DNA from 4 places in the Thalassotalea aquiviva genome. Region 2 is predicted to be linked to each of the others. Evidence: predicted binding sites of a transcription regulator. Region 2 holds the regulator's gene; each other region holds the start of a gene.
What was found. Region 2 encodes sigma-54, which starts transcription at its own class of promoters, with help from an activator protein. Its sites were predicted from a motif close to GTTGGCACGNNNNTNGNNT; they were not measured.

Region 1: the regulator sigma-54 is predicted to act here: its motif matches at 1,514-1,532, upstream of ACAY00_RS14640 (PEP-CTERM sorting domain-containing protein).
Region 3: the regulator sigma-54 is predicted to act here: its motif matches at 1,963-1,981, upstream of ACAY00_RS11675 (P-II family nitrogen regulator).
Region 4: the regulator sigma-54 is predicted to act here: its motif matches at 1,684-1,702, upstream of ACAY00_RS09130 (DUF3192 domain-containing protein).

The regions. Positions count from the first base shown of each region.
Region 1 covers NZ_CP166961.1:3,315,680-3,318,863, forward strand. The annotation lists gene ACAY00_RS14635 (SLBB domain-containing protein) at 1-515, opposite strand, end outside; gene ACAY00_RS14640 (PEP-CTERM sorting domain-containing protein) at 1,624-2,280, shown strand; partial or broken gene ACAY00_RS14645 (IS3 family transposase) at 2,643-2,789, opposite strand; gene galU (UTP--glucose-1-phosphate uridylyltransferase GalU) at 2,853-3,184, opposite strand, start outside.
Region 2 covers NZ_CP166961.1:533,521-536,704, reverse strand. The annotation lists gene lptB (LPS export ABC transporter ATP-binding protein) at 1-275, shown strand, start outside; gene ACAY00_RS02320 (RNA polymerase factor sigma-54) at 352-1,845, shown strand; gene hpf (ribosome hibernation promoting factor) at 1,869-2,156, shown strand; gene ptsN (PTS IIA-like nitrogen regulatory protein PtsN) at 2,159-2,608, shown strand; gene rapZ (RNase adapter RapZ) at 2,618-3,184, shown strand, end outside.
Region 3 covers NZ_CP166961.1:2,612,078-2,615,261, forward strand. The annotation lists gene ACAY00_RS11665 (2OG-Fe(II) oxygenase family protein) at 1-196, shown strand, start outside; gene ACAY00_RS11670 (ammonium transporter) at 333-1,577, opposite strand; gene ACAY00_RS11675 (P-II family nitrogen regulator) at 1,593-1,931, opposite strand; gene ACAY00_RS11680 (Ig-like domain-containing protein) at 2,579-3,184, opposite strand, start outside.
Region 4 covers NZ_CP166961.1:2,011,510-2,014,693, reverse strand. The annotation lists gene queF (NADPH-dependent 7-cyano-7-deazaguanine reductase QueF) at 1-523, opposite strand, end outside; gene syd (SecY-interacting protein) at 649-1,206, shown strand; gene ACAY00_RS09135 (hypothetical protein) at 1,257-1,571, opposite strand; gene ACAY00_RS09130 (DUF3192 domain-containing protein) at 1,753-2,124, shown strand; gene ACAY00_RS09125 (GNAT family N-acetyltransferase) at 2,548-3,184, shown strand, end outside.

The sequences.
Region 1 (3,184 bases), 590 kb from region 2:
AAAAATTGCTTTAATTCGGCATAAGTTAAACCCGCCACCTTAAATGGCCCTAAATTTGGCACCACAACAGCACCTTCTCGGGTAACAGGTAAGGTATACTCTAAGTTTTCTTTACCAAATATTTGCACTGACACTTGATCGCCCGGCCCAACAAGGTACCCATTTGGCACAGCAACATCTAAATTTGGGGTAAATGTGGTAGGCGCATTGGCAAATACATCATAGCCAAAAGGTTTTAATTCGTCGTCTTCTTCAAGCTCAAACTCAAAAGGTAGCAGCTCTTGCTCAGGTCGCTCAACAATTGGAGTTAACTCTTCAACCTCTGGTTGAGTTGTTGCTCCTATATTTAGTGACTTTAAGTCTATGCCCATGCTTTTGGCTAATGCTTCTTGTTGCGCTTTTGGTAAGCGCTTAAATTGCTCGATTTGAGCTGCAGAAGGTACTGCGGCAGCAACGGTTGAGCTAATAAAAACCATTAGCAAAATACATTTTAAAAACACATTTTTGAACGACATTGGTGCAGATTCTCTTTTAAGTAGGTGTAAAATTATTGATGCTTGTACACAATATAATAAAGGTCAGATTAACACATTGTATTTGAACGAAGAAGCTATTGTTCCCACGCTAAATCAATTAAAAAACAGGCACGCTTCCGCCCTTTGGTCTAGCCCCAAAAAGCAAAGTAATTTTAGAGTAAATACGTTAAAGCATAATCAAAAAACATGTCGGTTAAAGAGAAAACAATAACCAATAAATTCTTTCATTTCGTGCTTTTTGAATTGAATAAAATCGCAAGAACCCATAGATACTTTATACATCTCGTAATTTAAAGCATAAGCATTATGATTTAAACAGTAACAATGTGTTTTTATGACTGACCTTATACATCCTTGTTTGCCATTAATTAAGCTTGAATTTGCTATAAAACAATAGCCATTTAGCAATTAATTGGCGCGGGATTATAACGAATTTGTATGTTTTATTCCAGAGTCGTTTACAGTTAAAAATTGATATAGAACGATTAAAGGTAAAAAGCCTGAATTGTATAAAGATAAAGGTGGGCCTTGCAATTAATGGCTTTTGCAAGATGATATTTTTTGCGATAAACCTTCATTAGATAGCGTTTAAAATACATCGTCACTACAACATGTTGTTGGTCGTATTTTCATAGATTCCTAAGTGACTAATACCAAATGTAAATAAACTTAAATACGTTAAAACTATTACTCATAGCAACAAACACAAGTTAAAAACGCGAACTTGCCACTGGGGCACAGGCAACCTTTTAACCTTGTAGCGTTTAAACTTTCCCTCCTACAGTCCACTTTAAAAATTCATACTAAACTTAACAAACTAGAGTTGGCTTATAAGCAGACTGCATTGCAACCTTTTAGCCTTGTAACCTTTTTTCGTTAAAACCTTACAGCTTTTCTTTGGTGTCAGCTTTATTTACAACCAAATAAAACGCCAACAACCAAAAAAGATAAGCCATTGATTTAACATACTTTTTATTATTGGCACGCTATATGCTGTTAAGTAAGTTATGAAATTCAAACTTAGTGTTTGCCAAACTCTTAAACGAGGTAAATAACTAAAGATAAGCCGACAAATTGGAGAAAGGTTGTGAAATTAATCAGTAAATTTACTATAGCTTGTGTATTTTTATTAACTGCAACAGTTAATGCCGCATTAATAGAAGATGACTTATTTACTACTGGAGATGGGTTTCTCATCAAAGACACTACAACAAATAAAGAATGGTTAGATGTAACTCAAACTGTAGGCCTATCTGTAAATGAGTTTTTCAGCACCAGTCCATACGCAACTCTAGGGTTTAATCTTGCAAATGCTTCGGAAGTATATGATTTCTTTTTTAGTGCTGGTGCTGAAGTAGTTATTAATGGTAATGGCTTTGGTTACAGTTCTGGTAATGAAGATGCTGCTATATTATTAGCCTCTCTTATGGAGCATGAAGCACCTTATACCAAGACTAATGGCAACCGATGGGTACATGGTTACATTGACATAGGGAGCCCTACAAATTTATCACTTGCTAGGTTTGATGCTTCAGTAACAGGAGAAGGTTCCTTTGCCGTAAACTCGAATGGAACTACATGGACGAAAGATACTACAAATGGAAGTATTGGTTTATGGGTCTATAGACAACTTTCAGAGCCTGTAAACAATGTTTCTGTCGATACAAAAAATGTACCTGAGCCAACGGGACTAATATTATTCATACTTGGCTTGTTTGGATTAATGCGCTCGCGAAAGGTTTAATGTTTGGGTCATAAAGTTTACTTAAATTCCTTAATTGTGTTGACCTGATATAGGTTACACTTTTCCTCAAAACGTCTGATGAATTTCATCGGGCGTTTTATATTTTAACGACATTTTCGGTCTTCTGTGACTGTAAATTGCTACTGTCGCTTTCACCATCTTCCTAGCTTCCTACAAATCATAAAGCTTTTTCAATAGATATTCTTTTTAAGGATCCCATTATCCCTGACCTGGTCAATCAAATTCAGTCTCATCAATTAAGTTAAGCAACCATTTCTAATTTACTGCCTAGTATTTCAAAGTTGTTTAGGCTTTAGTATCTCAAGTAAGAGTGCAAACGGCAACTGTTATACCACTAGAAAGTAAGTTAATACAGTTGAATAGCCGTGAATGCCAAATCGCTTTTGAGCCTCTAAATAAGTCATGTCACCACTTTCAATTTGATCAACAAGAGCTAATTTAAAAGATAGTGAGTAGTTTCGTTGACTTCTATTAATATATGTTTTAATTACTCTCTCCAATTATTTAGTTGAAAAGTGTCAACCTTATTTAGGACGGGTCAAATACGACTACTAAGGGGTATTTTCACCATTTATTAAACGACTCAGATAATTTTTAAAATCTTGAGCTATGTGGTCATGTCTTAAACCATATTCGACATTTGCTTTCATATAACCAAGTTTAGAACCACAATCGTGTGATTTTCCGCTCATATGAAAGGCTTCTACCGGCTCGACTTTCATTAGGGAAGCTATGGCATCAGTAAGCTGAATTTCATTACCTGCACCTGGTGGGGTATATTCAAGTAAATCCCAAATTTGCTCAGAAAGTATGTAACGGCCAACAACTGCTAAGTTTGAAGGGGCCTCATCTACCTCTGGTTTTTCAACAACTGCTGTCATAG
Region 2 (3,184 bases):
CATTGGCGGCCGATCCACAATTTATCTTACTTGATGAACCTTTTGCAGGTGTTGATCCGATTTCGGTTGGCGATATTAAAAAAATAATTTTACATCTTAAAAATCGTGGTATCGGGGTATTAATTACCGATCATAATGTGCGTGAAACTCTTGACGTATGTGAGCATGCTTACATCGTTAGCCATGGCGAACTTATCGCTGAAGGGGATGCACAGCAAGTGTTAAATAACCAGCAAGTACGTGATGTATACCTTGGTGAGAAATTCACGCTATAGTTATATAACAAACCGATAAAAAATGTATCAGAAACGTCAGGTTTAGCCTGAGTAAAATGGAAGTATTTCAAACATAATGAGACCTAGTCTTCAGCTCCGAATGGGGCAGCATTTAACGATGACACCTCAACTGCAACAAGCGATAAAGTTGTTGCAGCTCTCCACGTTGGATTTACAACAAGAAATCCAAGAAGCCCTTGATAGCAATCCTTTACTTGAAGTCGATGAAACACAACCAATGGACAGCAACGGTGGTGATGAGTTTGACAAAAAAGTCAGCGAAGAAACAGCGCACGCTAACAGCGACAGTCACGATGATGCCAATATCAACTCCGACGAAGTCAGTACATCAGAACAACTCAGTTCAGATGAAATCCCCCAAGATCTTAACGTCGATACAACGTGGGAAGAAAGTTTCAGCGCTGGGGTATCAAACACCGGACTAAAGTCGTCTTCAGATGATGAATACACCTATCAAGGCGAAACAACCGAGTCAATTAGAGATCACTTACTTTGGCAGATGGAGTTAACACCATTTTCAGACACTGACCGCACCATCGCGGTGGCGATTATTGATGCCATTGATGACAGTGGTTATTTGACCATCACAACCGAAGATGTGTTGGCAAGCCTTGGCGATGACGAGGTTGAACTTGACGAAGTTGAAGCGGTATTAAAACGCATTAACATGTTCGACCCGATTGGCGTGGGCGCTCAATCAATCAGTGATTGCTTAATTATTCAGTTAAATCAGTTTGACTCCAATACCCCATATTTAAAAGAAGCCAAACAAATCATTAAAGATCATATTGAGCTTTTGGGTAATCGTGATTATCGCCAATTAATGCGCAAGACTCGCCTTAAAGAACCACAACTGAAAGAGGTTATGCTGTTAATTCATAGCCTTAACCCTCGACCAGGTGATGTTATTGTCGCCAATGATGAGCAATACATTGTACCCGATGTAAGTGTGTTTAAGAAAAATGGCCGCTGGGTTGTTGAACTTAACCCAGATACCGCACCAAGGCTTGGGATAAATCAGCAATATGCTTCTTTGACTAAATCGAGAAACACCGATGAAAGCCAATTTGTGCGTTCCCATTTGCAAGAAGCTAAGTGGTTTATTAAATCCCTTGAAAGTCGAAATGATACCTTATTAAAAGTGTCAAATTGCATTGTTCAACGCCAACAAGCGTTCTTTGAACATGGCCCTGAAGCAATGCGTCCGATGGTTTTAAATGATATTGCTGAAGCAGTAGAAATGCACGAATCAACAATATCTCGAGTCACCACTCATAAGTACATGCACACCCCAAGAGGTATTTTTGAATTAAAATATTTCTTTTCAAGTCATGTCAGTACAGAAAACGGTGGTGAATGCTCTTCAACCGCGATACGAGCCTTGATTAAAAAGCTCGTCGACGCTGAGATCCCAAGCAAGCCATTAAGCGACAGTAAAATGGCGCAGTTACTTGCCGATCAAGGCATTAATGTTGCACGCAGAACGATAGCTAAATATCGAGAATCTTTGGCTATTCCACCTTCTAACCAACGTAAAAGCTTATTGTAGCTTTGAATAAAAGGAAAACGCTTATGCAAATTAATCTATCTGGGCATCATGTAGACGTCACCGACTCTATGCGCAACTATGTTGAGTCTAAGTTTGAAAAATTAGAGCGGCATTTTGATCATATTAATAATGTTCAAGTGTTTTTAAAGGTTGAGAAGTTAGAGCAAATTGCCGAAGCAACTTTACATGTTAACGGTGGCGAAATATTTGGCTCATCATCCGATCAAGATATGTATGCTGCTATTGATGCACTTATTGATAAATTGGACAGACAGGTTTTAAAATACAAAGCCAAACTTACCAAACATTAATTATGAATTTAACAGAATTACTCACTCCAGACTGCACCGTGTGTGCAGTCCCTGGCACCAGCAAAAAGACCGTCCTAGAACACATCAGCAAACTGGCCAGCCAAAAAATAAGAACAAGCAGTGAAAAAGAGTTACTCAATACGTTATTAAATCGTGAAAAGCTTAGTAGTACAGGCATTGGTAACGGCATTGCCATTCCTCACGGGCGTTTAGATAACGCCGACAAAGTCGTGGCCATTTTATTAACAACGGCAAAACCGGTAGAGTTTGATGCTATTGATGATAAACCGGTCGACATTTTTGTTGCGCTATTTGTTCCAAGCCAGCAATGTGAGCGTCACCTTGAAACGCTTGCCAGCATTGCCAAACGTTTTAGTGAAAAAGAATTTTGTCGCAAGATACGTCGTTGCCAAACGTCGGATCAACTCTATCAAACCCTTATCGCTTGTTAGCAGAGCATTATGAAACTTATCATTGTCAGTGGCCGTTCAGGGTCAGGTAAATCCGTTGCATTACGCGTATTAGAAGATTTAGGCTATTACTGTGTTGACAACATTCCAGTTAATTTATTACCCGCTTTAACCCACACCGTCATCAACGATTATGAAAACGTTGCCGTATCTTTGGATGTTCGTAACTTACCAAGTAATCCTGAAGACGCCAAAGAAATCATAGACTACTTACCTAAGACGGTTGAGTTAAGCATTTTATATCTTGATGCCGATGATCAAGAGCTGATCAGACGCTTTAGTGAAACCCGTCGTTTGCACCCGCTTATTCGCAAGAATATGGCGCTTGATCAAGCCATTGAAACCGAAAAGAAGCTATTAGAGCCCGTCTCAAGCCGAGCCAGCTTATATATCAATACCAGTAAGCTAACGCCCCATCAACTCGCCGATCTCGTCAGAGAGCGTATTTTAGGCAGTAAAACGGGGTCTATGGTCATCGTATTGGAATCATTTGGTTTTAAATATGGGGTACCGACGGATGCCGACTATGTTTTTGATGCCCGCTTCTTACCAAACCCA
Region 3 (3,184 bases), 1.3 Mb from region 2:
GTTACAAGAAGCTTCTGGTGGCTATTTTCCGTCAACAAGCCATCGCGTGATTAATCCACAAGGAATAGATATGAGCAAGTCTCGTATTTCATTACCGTTATTCTTACACCCTAGAAGCGAAGTCGTGTTGTCAGAACAACACACTCAGCATTCTTATTTAATGGAACGCCTGCGTGAGCTTGGGGTTATTGAATAACAGCATAATCATTTCAAGGGACGATTTTCACATATAAAAAGGGAGCCTTGTTAGGCTCCCTTTTAAACTCCCTGAATTTAATTTTTCTACTTACATGCAGTTTATTCTTGTTATTACTGCGCAGGTTCGTTTATTTTTAGCTTTTTAGAGAAACGAACTCTGGGTAAGCTTCTATACCACAGTCTGACTTGTCAACACCGTTGTATTCTTCTTCTTCGCTAACACGGATACCCATGGTTTTCTTAAGTACAAACCATACGGCAAGACTTGCGGCAAATACCCATGCAAAAATCACAGCGGCACCGTATAACTGAGCACCAAAGGTTGCGTCGCTGTTGCTAAATGGTACGGCCATAAGCGCGTAGAAACCAACAACACCGTGCACCGAGATAGCACCTACTGGATCATCAATCTTAAGTTTGTCTAATGTGGTGATTGAAAGCACAACAAGTAGACCACCTAGAGCACCAATTAAGCTGGCGAATAACGGTGAAGGTGAAAGAGGATCTGCGGTAATGGCAACCAAACCAGCTAGTGCACCGTTAAGGATCATGGTTAAGTCTGCTTTACCCCAAATCATTTTGTTTAGGAGCAATGCAGCAACAGCACCAGCGGCAGCAGCAGCGTTGGTATTTAAGAATATTTGGCCAACAGCGGTTGCATTTTCTGCATCCGAAACCAATAACTGAGAACCACCGTTAAAACCAAACCAGCCCATCCATAAAATGAAGGTACCTAAAGTAGCCAATGGCATATTTGAACCAGGAATAGGGAAAATTTCACCGTTAGGACCGTACTTACCTTTACGAGCACCTAGCAGTAATACACCCGCTAAAGCAGCCGCAGCACCCGCCATATGAACAATACCAGAACCAGCAAAGTCACTAAAACCAGCTTCAGATAGGAATCCACCACCCCAAGTCCAGTAACCTTCCATTGGGTAAATGAAACCGGTTAATACCACAGTGAATACCAAAAATGCCCAAAGTTTCATTCGTTCAGCAACCGCACCAGATACAATTGACATGGCTGTTGCTACGAATACAACTTGGAAGAAAAAGTCTGATTCTAATGAATGGTCAGCACCTTCGGCTTGCGTACCAATTAGACCCGCGATTGACGGTAAGATACCGCCTTCAACGTTGTCTACATACATAATGTTGTAGCCAACCAATAAGAACATAATACAAGCGATTGAGTATAAGGTAATGTTCTTCGTAAGAATCTCTGTGGTATTTTTAGAGCGAACTAGACCCGCTTCTAACATGGCAAAACCTGCTGCCATCCACATAACTAAGACACCTGAGATTAAAAAGTAAAAGGTATCTAGGGCAAATCTCAATTCGGAGACGGTTGTTGTTAAGCTTGTTACTTCTTCCATTTTTAATATCTCCTATTAAAGTGCTGCTGCGTCAACTTCGCCTGTACGAATACGTACAGCCGACTCTAGATCGTATACAAAGATTTTACCGTCACCAATTTTGCCGGTATGAGCAGACTTGGTGATTGCTTCAATGATGCGATCGACATCTTCAGATTTAACGGCAATTTCAAGTTTTACTTTTGGTAAAAAGTCCACTTGATATTCTGCGCCACGGTATAGTTCTGTATGCCCTTTTTGACGTCCAAAACCACGAACTTCACTAACCGTTAGGCCTTCGATACCGACTTCAGAGATTGCTTCTCTGACGTCGTCCAATTTAAATGGTTTTATTATTGCGTTTATTAATTTCATTTCGCCCCCTATGAATAACTGATGTAGTTGTTTACAAGTTACGTACCAACCTTAAAAAGACATTTAAAAACAGTAACTTAATCAAAAGCCCTGTGTTTTGCACTATTATAGTGCACCAAGTTAGTGCTTGGTGATCACAACATAGGTGCGCACCAAGGTGCTCTATCTCAGCCCTTTGATTTAAGTAGTGGCATCTGTCATTCAATATGAGAATCTCAGTCAATGGCAAAGAGCATTAGTCAGAGAAAACTTATGCGGAGCTTATGAATACAAAATCCGTAACCAGTTTGATTACGGATTTTTTTACACGATGCGTTTAAAGATCATTAATTAAAGAGCATCGAACTAATGAGACTTATGTGTCACCGACCCCTTTATTGTTTATTATTGACTACATAATTACCTGTAACATTTGTATTTCCGTTATACGTATAAGCTGTATGTCAAATCTACGGCTGGTAACTAGGCTAGCAACGTTGTATTCAAATGTCGTGGTTAAATCGTTAGCTGTGCCACTTAAATCTTGAGTAAAAGATTCCAATCTGCCAAAGAATAAAGGGGGCAGTGACAAGTGAGAATGAGATTCATCTGTCACTGCCCCCTTTATCCTGACTATCCTGACAACAGGGTAAATATTTTAAATATTATTAATTTTTATTTATATATGCATCAACATAGGAAGTATCCCCGCCATGAGTTTGATACCCAAAACTATAAGCAGATCCATCTTCACATATCATTGTAGTAGCCAGTTTTGATGATATTATCTGTGCTAACTTGTTGCTAGAGTCACATCTTTTAGTCATATTTTCCCATTCATCAAGCATAAATTGGTAATTAGAATCAGGTTTCAGTTGTTCTTTTGGGATATTAAAATACTGTAAGTTTCCTTCAATACTTTCAAATAATAATGCTGATTCCAACTTAAACACTTTATTTATTGCACCAAAAGAAGTGATCTCTTCTGTTACATCCTTATCCCATACAGTTTGGTTTGTGAATAAATACTCTTGATTCTTTGTCTCTATTAAATATTCGTCAAATCCTATAGAGTGAAAATTTGAAGCGTTATCATTTCGAATGAAACTATAATGTTTTTCTTCAACAACTCCCCATTGGATAAGTTTACTATCTTCTGTCAGGGCATATAAAGGCCCTAGCCTTCCAAACTGTTTAATGCTAACAATATTACCTTTATTTAATAATTTATCTTGCGACAAATCGCCCCTCGAACGAAGCACCCCAAAGGGAAC
Region 4 (3,184 bases), 1.5 Mb from region 2:
ACTGAGGTTCAACACTGCCCTTTAACAAGTCGCGATCAAATTCGTAGTTATCAATAGTGATATCTACATGATCAATGTTTTTAGCTTTGATCTCGGGTATTTCTAATGCCAGGCAGTCATTAACATTAAACAAGGACACTTTAACCGGTTTACCGGCCACTTTGGCTAAATCATCACTCAAGGTTTGTTCTACTTGTTGCCAATTAGCAAAGCGAGTTTGGTTAAAACTGTTTAAATATAACTTAAATGACTTGGACTCAATAAGGTTTTCACTGTCAACGGGAAAACAAAACTCAGCAAGCGCGACAACAGGCTTGCCGCTTGGCAATAACCAAGATAATTCATAACCATACCAAATGTCTTCACCATAAAAAGGTAAAGAGTCGTTACTAAGGTTTAAATCTTGACGATTTAATGCTCTTGGAACACCTTGTAATAGTTCTGGGCTGTAGTCGCTCTTATAATCGGTTGTTTTGCCTAAAATCAGCGATTTTAATTCGTCGGCGTTTTGATATTTACTCATAGTGATTAAAATTGTGTTGGCAACAGGGTATGATACCTTCTATTAAACTTACCATTATAGGCAATACCAGAAAGAAGATGATTGGTGTTGACCATTTATTAAATTGAAAAGGGGCATTTTACCCGATGAGCGCGTCACAACCTAGTCTTAGTCAAAATCTTGACACATTTTTACAGCAATTTGTCCAACATAGTCAAAATAAAACCGGAAGTTTGCCTCTGGTTGAAGCGGATGAACAATGGCCATCGCCTTGTGAAGTTGGAGAGCCGAGTGCAAATGGGATGGTGCAGTGGCAGCCAGCCAAGTTTGATTCAGCTTTATCATTTGATAATGTTGAAAAGGCGCTTGAGCTCAGATTACACGACGATATTAAAACCTATTTTTGTCACTGTTTTGCCGAGTCCGTGCCGGCAACAGCAAAAGATGGAAATTTGGAGTTGTTATTTGCATGGAGTGCCGACGACTTTGAGCGTTTGCAAAAAAATGTTATCGGCCATGTCTTAATGAAGCAAAAATTAAAGCAGCAGGTGACGGTGTTTTTTGCTGTTACCGACGAAGAAGATATTAACTTGGTGATTAACAACGACAGTGGTGAAGTATGGACGGAAGCCGTTGGTTGTGAACCTTCTCATAAAGTCTCCGACTCGTTAGCTGAGTTTATCGCTCAGCTCTCGCCACTTTAATACCTGAGTAGCCAAAAGGTAATTAGATTTCCCTTTTGGCAAAATAAGTTTTAGTCTTTTGCTTGCAAACGCTTCAGCTCATTTTCTAATTCAATAATTTTTTGTTTTAGGGGCGCGATTGATTGGGCAATCTTTTGCTCTATTAAGCTTTCAATTTCGGTCTTTGATTTTGACTTAGCGCTGTTCTGTTTTGTTTCCTCACGCTCAGGTAACCTTGGGTTAGCTTGCCATTGCTGTAACCCCTTTATGATCAAAGCCAAAGGGGTGGAATTGGGCAAGCGAGATTTTAACAGTGCGACCGTTGGTTTTTTATTTTCTTTAGCCAAGTTCGCAGCAGCTTTTAATATTTCGTATTCTGTGCTCATTTTTAGTTCAGTTTTTGTTAAATTGCGCAAATTGTAGCGAAATTAACTAACGCTGTCAGCTGTTCTATTTGTAAAATATTATAAAACCTTTTATTTTCAATGGTTTGTGGTTTTTGGCGTGGTGTTTGCTTAAACTAATTACCTAATGTTAATTTATTAATAAATCAAAGAGAGAAAAAAAATGAAAAAGTCATTAGCTGCCTTATTAATTGCTGCCCCTTTAGCTATGGTGTTACCAGGTTGTATTGTCGTTGCCGATGGTGATGGCAGCCATGAAAACATCACCGCAAGTTTTCAAGATCGTGAATATGAAAATCGTAAGAAAATTGCTCGTTTATCTTTAGATATGGGATATCTAGAAGTGCAAGATCACCTAGGTGTGCCTGATTTTAATGAAACTTTTCAACGAAATAACGAGAACATTCAAGTCTTATTTTATCGTACTAATCGCAAACACAAAGATTCTATGACCACCAAAGATGAGTGTACGCCACTTGTATTTAAAAATGGAAAGCTGGTCAGTTGGGGTGAAAAAGCTTACAAGATGATTTAGTTCATCGGGTAATGTCTGCTTGTTTGGGTATGTTTTTTGTATTGTTATTGGCATACCCAAACGGCTTTTAATCCTTTATACCTACCTTATTGTTTTTTCTAACACGGCTTTTTTATAAGCTCTTTTTTAGTTTCTATTTTGTCACTAAATCTTGACGGATAATATTTTTACTTGCTAAGGTGTTTTTCCTGATACATTTTTTTTACAAAACCGTTTGACTCGCTAATGCCTACCTGAGCAAAGCTACTGGTTTGATGCTGTCGGTTTTTAGCCGTATGTACCTTCGTTATTTATGTGCCTTCGTTATTAAAGCCGCCGTTTAATGGAGAGGGTATTATTTAAAATCAACTTTCTAATTTGGTTTTGTTGGTAATCTCAGTAGTAACCAAAAGATTTCACTATCTAGAACAACAAGAGGTTAGTATGAACGATATAACACTTGCCACTGACGCGAACGTAAGAGCTGAGTATTTAACCGCTGCGGATTTAAAATTAGCGGCATCCTTACTGTTCCTAGCCTATCATGATGATCCGGTATTTATGGATATTTTTGGCGCCGAAAACAGTGACTATGAACAGTGTTTGCGAGCTGCCATTCGTGAAGAATTAACCACATTTTGGCAAGCTAAACAGCCTATCTTAGGTTTATATAACGGTGAAGCCCTGGTCGGCGTGGCGTGTTTACATGCACCAGATTCTGGCTTTGGCTCAGAACGTTTTTGGCACTGGCGACTAAAAATGTTACTTGGGGCAGGGTATGTTAGTACAAAACAAATGATTGAAAAAGAAGAGCTTATCTCATCAGTCGTTCCTCTAAAACGTTATCATCGTTTATCTTTTATTGCGATACACCCTTTACATCAACACCACGGATTTGGCCACTATCTCATGGCTGCGGTTAATACCGTGTTAAGTGAAGATCCTACGAGTGAGGGTGTCGCAGTGTATGTGACCACGGAAAAGTACAAAAACTTTTTTGCAGAATGCGACTATGAATTTGTCGAAGAGGTTAAAGTGGGTAATGTCGTTGGCCCACTCATGGTGCATTATAGACAAGTGT